One region of the Priestia aryabhattai genome, then DNA from elsewhere that is predicted to be linked to it. Evidence: riboswitches for the same ligand, from Rfam matches in the RefSeq annotation. Region 1 holds a riboswitch; the other holds the start of a gene.
What was found. Region 1 has a riboswitch for FMN ahead of M3225_RS03865 (ECF transporter S component). Riboswitches for the same ligand answer to the same signal wherever they lie in the genome.

Region 1 (4,221 bases):
ATACGCTGTATGGTCACAATCTCGCTTGTTTGTTTTAATGAAGTGATGACAGAATCATCTAAAAGTTTATCAAACGTGAGCATCATAATGGCTTCTCCGCCTTTTTGCTTACGGCCCACTTGCATGGTAGCAATGTTAATACGTAAATCTCCAAGTACTTTCCCTACGTTTCCAATAACTCCGGGCTGATCACTGTGGCGGATATAAAGAAGATGACCTTCTGGATAAAAATCAATATCAAATGAATCAATATTAACAATTCGAGGTCCATATCCTGCTATATAGGTGCCCGTAATGGTAAATGTACGCTGTTCGCCTGTTACTGTAACGTCAATCATATTGGAATATCCTTGCGTATCTTCTGATGTTTTTTCACCAAATGTAATTCCTCGTTCTTTGGCAATCATAGAAGCATTGACTTCATTAACAGGTGAGTCAATACGGTGAGTTAAAAAGCCTGATAACAAGCTCCGTGTAATATAAGTGGTTTCCAAATCCGTCACTGTACCTCCGTAGGAGATAGAGATATGCTGAACAGGTTCTCGCATGCATTGAGATAAAATAGCTCCCATTTGTTTGGTAAGGCTCGTAAACGGCTGAATTTTTTCAAAAATTTCTTTAGAAAGCGTTGGCAAATTAATGGATGAACTTACAGGATTACCTTCTAGAAAACGCAGAACGTCATGTGCCACGTCTTCAGCAACATTAAGCTGGGCTTCTTTTGTAGAAGCGCCCAAATGGGGAGTTGTAATAACTTGATCAAAATGTAACAAAGGGTTATCAAGCGGCGGTTCAACTTCAAATACGTCAATAGCTGCACCTTGAACATGGCCAATTTCTAAATAATGAACTAAGGCTTTTTCATCAATGATCCCGCCGCGTGCGCAGTTTAATAAAAACACCCCCTTTTTTGTTTTAGCTAATGTGTCATGATTGAGCAATCCTTTTGTTTCTTTAGTAAGCGGAGTGTGCACGGTAATTACATCCGCTGCTGCTAGTAATTCATCCAGGGATAATAGTTCTACGCCTAGCTTTTCAGCTCGGGAAGAGGTTAAAAAAGGATCGTAAACGTGAACGTTCATATTGAAGGCTTTTGCACGTTTGGCAAGCTCAGAGCCAATTCGTCCAAATCCGATAATGCCCAGGTGTTTGCGATTAAGCTCTGTTCCAACAAATGCTGAGCGGTTCCATTCGCGCGCTTTAACTGACGCATTTCCTTGAGGGATATGCCGAAACAAGCTAGCCATCATAGCAAATGTATGTTCCGCCGTTGAAATGGTATTTCCGTTCGGCGCGTTAATAACGACAACCCCTCGTTTGGTTGAGGCTTCAATATCAATATTATCGACACCTACTCCAGCGCGAGCAACAATTTTTAAATTCGGCATTTTTGCCAGCAAATCTTCTGTAACCGTCGTAGCACTCCGTACTAAAAGCGCATCGTACGTATGCAAATCATTCTCAACTTCTTCAACTTTTTTTCGCGTAAGATTCACCTGAGGAGCTTCGAGTAGTGGAGCAAGACCTTCATTGCTAATTGAATCAGCTACTAACACATTATACATGACGTGAACATCTCCCTTAGATTTTACTATCATCAAATATTTGATAATTTAACATGTTAAAAAAATTCTGTCAATTATATTTTTCAAACTTTACAATTAGTTATCAAATGCACAATCATAAACGTAAAATTGAAACTATAAATATGTCATGATGGCGTTAGTTATGCACTTATTTCTTAATTTTACATATAACAATAAAAGTGAAGTTTATAAAATACATCAATTTAATAGGAATTAAAAAACTTCTTTATTTACTTTTAATTCGAGATAACATATAATAAATTCATAATTAAATATTGGTCTATCTTCGGGGCAGGGTGAAATTCCCGACCGGCGGTAAAAAACAAATTGTTTTGAGCCCGCGAGCTTATATGTAATACATAGGAGCAGATTTGGTGAAATTCCAAAGCCGACAGTACAGTCTGGATGGGAGAAGGTGGAGGTTCAGCGTTCAAAACCTAATGTGATGAACGTTTATTAAATATGCCTGCCATATCTCCTCTCAACGAATCATTTGTTGGGAGGTTTTTGCGTGGGGATATAAAGTTGAACCTTTCTTCTTTGAAGAGTGGATCACAAAGAAGGAGAGAGGAAAGATGCAACAAAGTAAGAAAACTCAAAAGCTGGTTATACTAGGAATGTTAAGTAGTATTGCTTATATTTTAATGATGATTAACTTTCCAATTCCTGGATTACCTCCGTTTTTAACAATTGATTTTAGCGAAATTCCTGCACTAGTAGCAGCACTTGTATTTGGACCTATGGCTGCTGTTATAGTAGAAGGAATAAAAAATTTATTGAATTATTTAATTCAAGGAAGTGCTACAGGGGTTCCAGTTGGTCAAGTGGCAAACTTTGTGGCTGGTTTACTGTTCGTTCTTCCTGTGTCATACATGTTCCGTCGATTTAAAACAGCTAAAGGCGTAACAATAGGTTTGGTTACGGGTACGGTTGTAATGACGGTGCTCATGGCTGTCTTAAATTATTATGTCTTTTTACCTGCGTATACGATCTTCTTACAATCGCCAGAAATGTCTAGTGAGCAAGCACGTCAATATATTGTTGCAGGTATTTTGCCGTTTAACTTAATAAAAGGAGCAGCAACAGGGGTTATTTTTGTCTTATTGTTTTCAAAAATGAAGCAATGGATCACGCGTCGCGTTGCTGTTTAATTCAATCGCTCTCCCAAGGAGAGCGATTTTTATATATAAAAAAACCTGCAGCATGTACTACTACAGGTTTGCTTATTACTTATTCGAATTTATTAGCATCGCCTTCGAATTTTTCATCCGCTACGCGAATTGAATCCGTAGGGCAGCCTTCCATTGCATCCATCATATCATCTTCTAGATCTTCTGGAATTTCTACTACACCTTGGTTATCATCTAATGTTACGAATGCAATACCTTCATCATCATAATCATAAATGTCTGGTGCTGCTGCTCCGCAAGCGCCGCATGCGATGCAAGTATCTTTATCAACAATTGTATATTTTGGCATAACAAGACCTCCTGTAAAGTGTTCGAAAATTTCTCATTATATAATCTCTTCGCGAATCAAGAGTGAAATTTCTCCTTATTCATTGTAAAATGATTTATAAAACTTTTCAATAGAAAAGTCACTGAGAATGCTTATCAAATCAAGGCTTCTTCACTTATCCAAACGTTTTGATACATAAAGGAAAAAGCTAAAAAGCCTTTATCTCACATGCTATTGGTCACTTTTGGTACAATGAATGAGAAAGGAAGTTGACACCTTTGAATTATATTCAAGTTAGCATTTTATTTTGTATAAAACAGTTAAAAGGTGAGCGAACCGCCTATGGTATTTATCATTTATTAACAGGTAAAAAGTCAGCTCAAACCATTCAAGACGGGAAAATTTTTGGGATTTCTTTTCTTTTTCAGTCATTTCTTTACTTAGATAAACGGTCTTTTGAAACCTGCGTTGCATATTTAAAAGAACAGCAGTATATTGAAGAAACTGAAAATCAAAAGTATATGATGACAGATAAGGGAAGAGCACGGCTTGAAGATGAACTGACGGCTCGGCCTTTTCATCCAGCTTTGGACGGATGGAAATTCGCAAGCAGTACTCAATTATTTTTAGCAAGAATCACTTTGTTCATTCAGACCTTATCAAACCTACAGTATTTTCAAAAAGGGTTTTTACCCATTTCCAAAAATCCTGAGGTCATTCAATGGGTCAAAACGTATATTATGTCTCAAAAGCAAACGCGTCAAGAGTTAGCCGCCGAGCTATTCAAAGAGCTCCGAACGTGCTTGAAAGGTTGTACGGAGCGGGATGCGTCTCTTTTTGTTTTGCAACTGACTGGATACCAAAGAGTAGGCTTTACAAAAAATCAGTTAGCATATCAATATGAACTCGATGAGCATTATGTTCATATTCAACTTTTAGGGGTTATTCACTATATCATTGAAAAAGTGAGTAAAAATAATGAAAGCTTTCATGTGCTTTCTTCTTTTTTACATGATCTATATTTAGAATTGCCTTTGACGAGCTCGACGTTAAAAACGTATAGCTGGCTTCAAAAAGGCAAGACGCTTGAAGAAATTGCTTATATAAGGCGTTTAAAAGAAAGTACAATTGAAGATCATATTGCAGAATTAGCTCTGTTTGTTCCATCTTTTTCAAT
Region 2 (4,221 bases), on a different contig from region 1:
GTTTCTACATATAGTGAACTATGAAGGGTAGAAGGGTGATGGGCATGAAAAGGTGGAAACTCACACTGCAGGTTGCTGCTACGTATGTAGGCACCGTTGTAGGAGCCGGTTTTGCAACAGGCAAGGAAATCGTGCAATTTTTTACACAATACGGGGAACTTGGAATGGTCGGAATTTTAGTCAGCGGCTTGTTTTTTATTTGGCTTGGTTCGAAAATGATGCTGCTTTCGCACTCAATTGGGGCTTCTTCTTATCAGCAGCTTAATACATATTTATTTGGTGATGTGCTTGGAAAAGTGGTAAACGGTGTAATGATTGTCATTTTATTTGGAGTAACTTCAGTCATGCTAGCGAGTACGGGGGCAATAGGAAAAGAGCAGTTCGGGCTGTGGCCTCCTGTTGGAATGATTTTTACAATTGTTTTAACTTATGTATTTATCGCAAGAGGGATTAACGGTATTTTAATGGTTAATTCTCTTGTTGTGCCGATGATGCTTTCATTTGCTTTTATCATCTTTGTGCCAAATATCAGCTATTTCTCACTGATTCAAACGAAGCCAGATTTAACGCTCGTGACACAGTGGAAGTGGGCGGTTAGTCCCTTTTTATATATTTCCCTAAATCTTGCTTTGGCTCAGGCCGTTTTGGTTCCATTAGGAAGCTCCGTAAAGGATAGGAGCGTGATTAAAAAAGGGGCCGTAATAGGAGGATGTGTACTTACGTTTATGCTTGTTTCTACTCATCTTGCACTTTCCAATTTGCCTTATTCATTTCAACTCGATATTCCTATGAGTGCCGTTGTTAAGAATATCTCAGCTTGGGTGAATGTTTTATTTACTGTAGTTGTGTTAGGTGAGATTTTTACTACATTGATTGGAAATGTATTTGGAATCGCTAAGCAGCTTCAGTCATTTCTTCCCCTGAATGATAAACAAGCTTTTGTGTTTATTATCTTGGCTTGCTTTATTATTGGGCAATTCGGATATGCCCAACTTCTTGAGTTTTTGTATCCGATATTTGGCTATATTGGACTAGCTTTTGTATGGATGTTATGTATTAAAAAAGAAAAAATAAGCTAATAGTTGGATTTTAAAGAGCAGATGTGAAAAAACGAAGTTAAATGATGTGACAAGTCGATTTTACTTTGCTATAATGTAAAACAAATAAGACTATAGCAGTCGAATATATTATCCTTCGGGGTCGGGTGTAAGTCCCAACCGGCGGTGATAAAGCGTATGCTTTTAAGCCCGTGACCCGTTTTCATACGATGTATGTTAGCGGTGGATCTAGTTAAAATCTAGAGCCGACAGTAAAAGTCTGGATGGGAGAAGGATCAGGAAGCACAGTTGTTTTTTTGTGTTGTATTAATGAGGGACAGGTTTGCCTTTTTAAGGATACCCTTGTTTTCATACACTACATACGACTGTTTATTTCGTATACAATTAGCGGAATTTTGCATAGATAAAACTGATTCAGCTCAGCCGACCCCTTGGACATTTGTTCAAGGGGCTTTTTTATTTTTAGTGGTTGGGGGAAAGATAAATATGAAAAAAAAGCAGCTGCTATTTCAAAACGGCATAAAAAGTTGGAATAGAGCCAAAGCAGGTGAAGAAAATGTTCACAGGTATTATTGAAGAAATTGGAAAAATAAAACGTATTCAAAAGGCCACAGAAGCAATTGTTCTTACGATTGATGCGAAGACCGTGTTAGAAGATGTGAACTTAGGGGACAGTATTTCAGTTAACGGCGTTTGTTTAACCGTAACGGCTTACTCTCAAAATGAATTTACGGTCGATGTCATGCCGGAGACAATTAAAGCAAGTACCCTTCAGCTTCTAACCGTTGGATCACGTGTTAACTTAGAACGGGCGATGGCTGCAAACGGCCGGTTTGGAGGGCATTTCGTTAGCGGACACGTTGATGGGATTGGAACAATTGTAAGCAAAACACGTAAAGGAAATGCCTTTTATTATGAAATTCAAGTCGATCCTGAACTTCGTGAATTTATGATGTTAAAAGGATCTGTTTCAGTAGACGGAACAAGTCTTACTATTTTTGATGTCAGCAACCAATCATTTACTATTTCTCTTATTCCTCATACGGTGCTTCATACAGTCGTGGGAGACAAACAGCGAGGAGACAAGGTGAATATTGAATGCGATATGTTAGCTAAATATATGCATCAGATGATGACTAATAAGTCAACTCCTGGCGCATCGAATCGTTCAGGTAATATGAAGGATTTATTGCAGCAGCATGGTTTTACAAATTAACAGTGAGGTGAAAGAGATGTTTCATAAAGTAGAAGAAGCCATTGAAGAGTTAAAAAAGGGAAAAGTGGTTATTGTATGCGATGATGAAGATCGAGAAAATGAAGGAGATTTTATTGCATTAGCCGAAAAAACGACGCCTGAGGTTATTAACTTTATGGCTACTCATGGAAGAGGATTAATTTGTACACCTGTTAATGAAGACATTGCGCATAAATTGAATCTTCACCCGATGGTAGCAAACAATACGGATGTACATGGAACAGCATTTACAGTAAGTATTGATCATATTTCAAGTACAACAGGTATCAGTGCATACGAACGTTCTGCTACCGTTATGGCTCTTGTAAATGACGTAACGGTAGCAAGTGATTTTCAACGCCCAGGACACATTTTTCCATTGATTGCAAAAGACGGAGGCGTTCTGCAGCGTGCGGGTCATACAGAGGCCGCTGTTGATTTAGCAGTATTAGCAGGAGGGAAACCTGCGGGTGTTATTTGTGAAATCATGAATGAAGATGGAACAATGGCACGCGTACCGGATTTAACAAAGATTGCAGAGCAATTTGATTTAAAAATGATTACAATAAAAGATTTGATTGCCTACCGCCGCAAACATGACCAGCTTATTAGCCGTGAAGTAGAAGTGAGCTTACCTACGGCATTTGGTGATTTTAAGGCTGTAGGATATACAAATAAACTTGATAATAAAGAACATGTGGCTCTTATTAAAGGTGATATTGATCATAATAGCCCCGTTCTAGTTCGCGTTCACTCTGAGTGTTTGACTGGAGATGTGTTTGGTTCTGAGCGCTGTGACTGCGGTCCTCAGCTTCACGCAGCTCTTACACAAATTGAAGAAGAAGGACGTGGCATTCTGCTGTATATGCGTCAAGAGGGCAGAGGCATTGGCTTATTAAATAAGCTAAGAGCATATAAGCTGCAGGAAGAAGGATACGATACCGTAGAAGCGAATGAAAAACTTGGGTTTGCTGCGGATTTACGAGAGTATGGAATCGGAGCTCAAATCTTGAAAGATCTTGGAGTCAAACAAATGAAGCTTTTAACGAATAATCCTCGTAAAATTACTGGGCTAAAAGGATACGACCTTGAAGTGGTAGAGCGAGTGCCTCTTCAAATGCCGGCAGTGGATGCCAATAAAAAATACTTAGATACAAAAGCTAAAAAATTAGGTCATTTATTACATTTATAATTTTACACTTTTTTTCGTTATAACAAATAAAGCTAATTCATGAAAAGAAATGTAAATAACTATATATTAATACTAGCAGGAGGAACAAAAGATGAATCATTTATATGAAGGAAATTTAGTTGGCACAGGATTAAAAATCGGAATTGTGGTAGGACGTTTTAATGAATTTATTACAGGTCGTTTACTTAGTGGAGCAGAAGATGCGCTCAAACGTCACGGTGTAGCTGATGAAGATGTAGACGTGGCTTGGGTGCCGGGTGCTTATGAAATTCCATTAATCGCTAAAAAATTAGCTGAATCTAAAAAATATGATGCAGTTATTACACTAGGAACGGTTATTCGAGGAGCTACTCCCCACTTTGATTTTGTATGTAATGAAGTAGCAAAAGGCGTTGCATCTCAAAGCTTACAAACAGGCGTACCAATTATCTTTGGTGTATTAACAACTGAAACAATTGAGCAAGCAATTGAACGTGCAGGAACAAAAGCAGGAAATAAAGGATGGGAAGCTGCAGCATCAGCTATCGAAATGGCTAACCTTTCAAAAATGATTGAAGGATAATTGATACCTCTCCCGCTTTTAAAAGCGAGAGCATCTAAAAACCTTGACTATTTGTTAGTCAAGGTTTTTTTGAATAGAAGTTAGCTATGTATAATTTGGATAAAACGTCTTACTCTAAGTAATAATTAAGTCGTAAAAGGGAGACGGCTATGCCTCATTATACTGCTTTTTTTGC

Region 2: linked by a shared signal. The riboswitch ahead of ribE (riboflavin synthase) and the one ahead of M3225_RS03865 (ECF transporter S component) in region 1 are both predicted to bind FMN.

Annotation. Positions count from the first base shown of each region.
Region 1 is NZ_JAMBOQ010000001.1:751,906-756,126, reverse strand. It holds gene serA (phosphoglycerate dehydrogenase) at 1-1,565, opposite strand, end outside; FMN riboswitch at 1,865-2,007, shown strand; gene M3225_RS03865 (ECF transporter S component) at 2,162-2,737, shown strand; gene M3225_RS03860 (ferredoxin) at 2,817-3,065, opposite strand; gene M3225_RS03855 (helix-turn-helix domain-containing protein) at 3,323-4,221, shown strand, end outside.
Region 2 is NZ_JAMBOQ010000003.1:542,956-547,176, forward strand. It holds gene M3225_RS15840 (YkvI family membrane protein) at 45-1,079, shown strand; FMN riboswitch at 1,187-1,337, shown strand; gene ribE (riboflavin synthase) at 1,615-2,274, shown strand; gene M3225_RS15850 (bifunctional 3,4-dihydroxy-2-butanone-4-phosphate synthase/GTP cyclohydrolase II) at 2,291-3,484, shown strand; gene ribH (6,7-dimethyl-8-ribityllumazine synthase) at 3,576-4,046, shown strand; gene M3225_RS15860 (hypothetical protein) at 4,196-4,221, shown strand, end outside.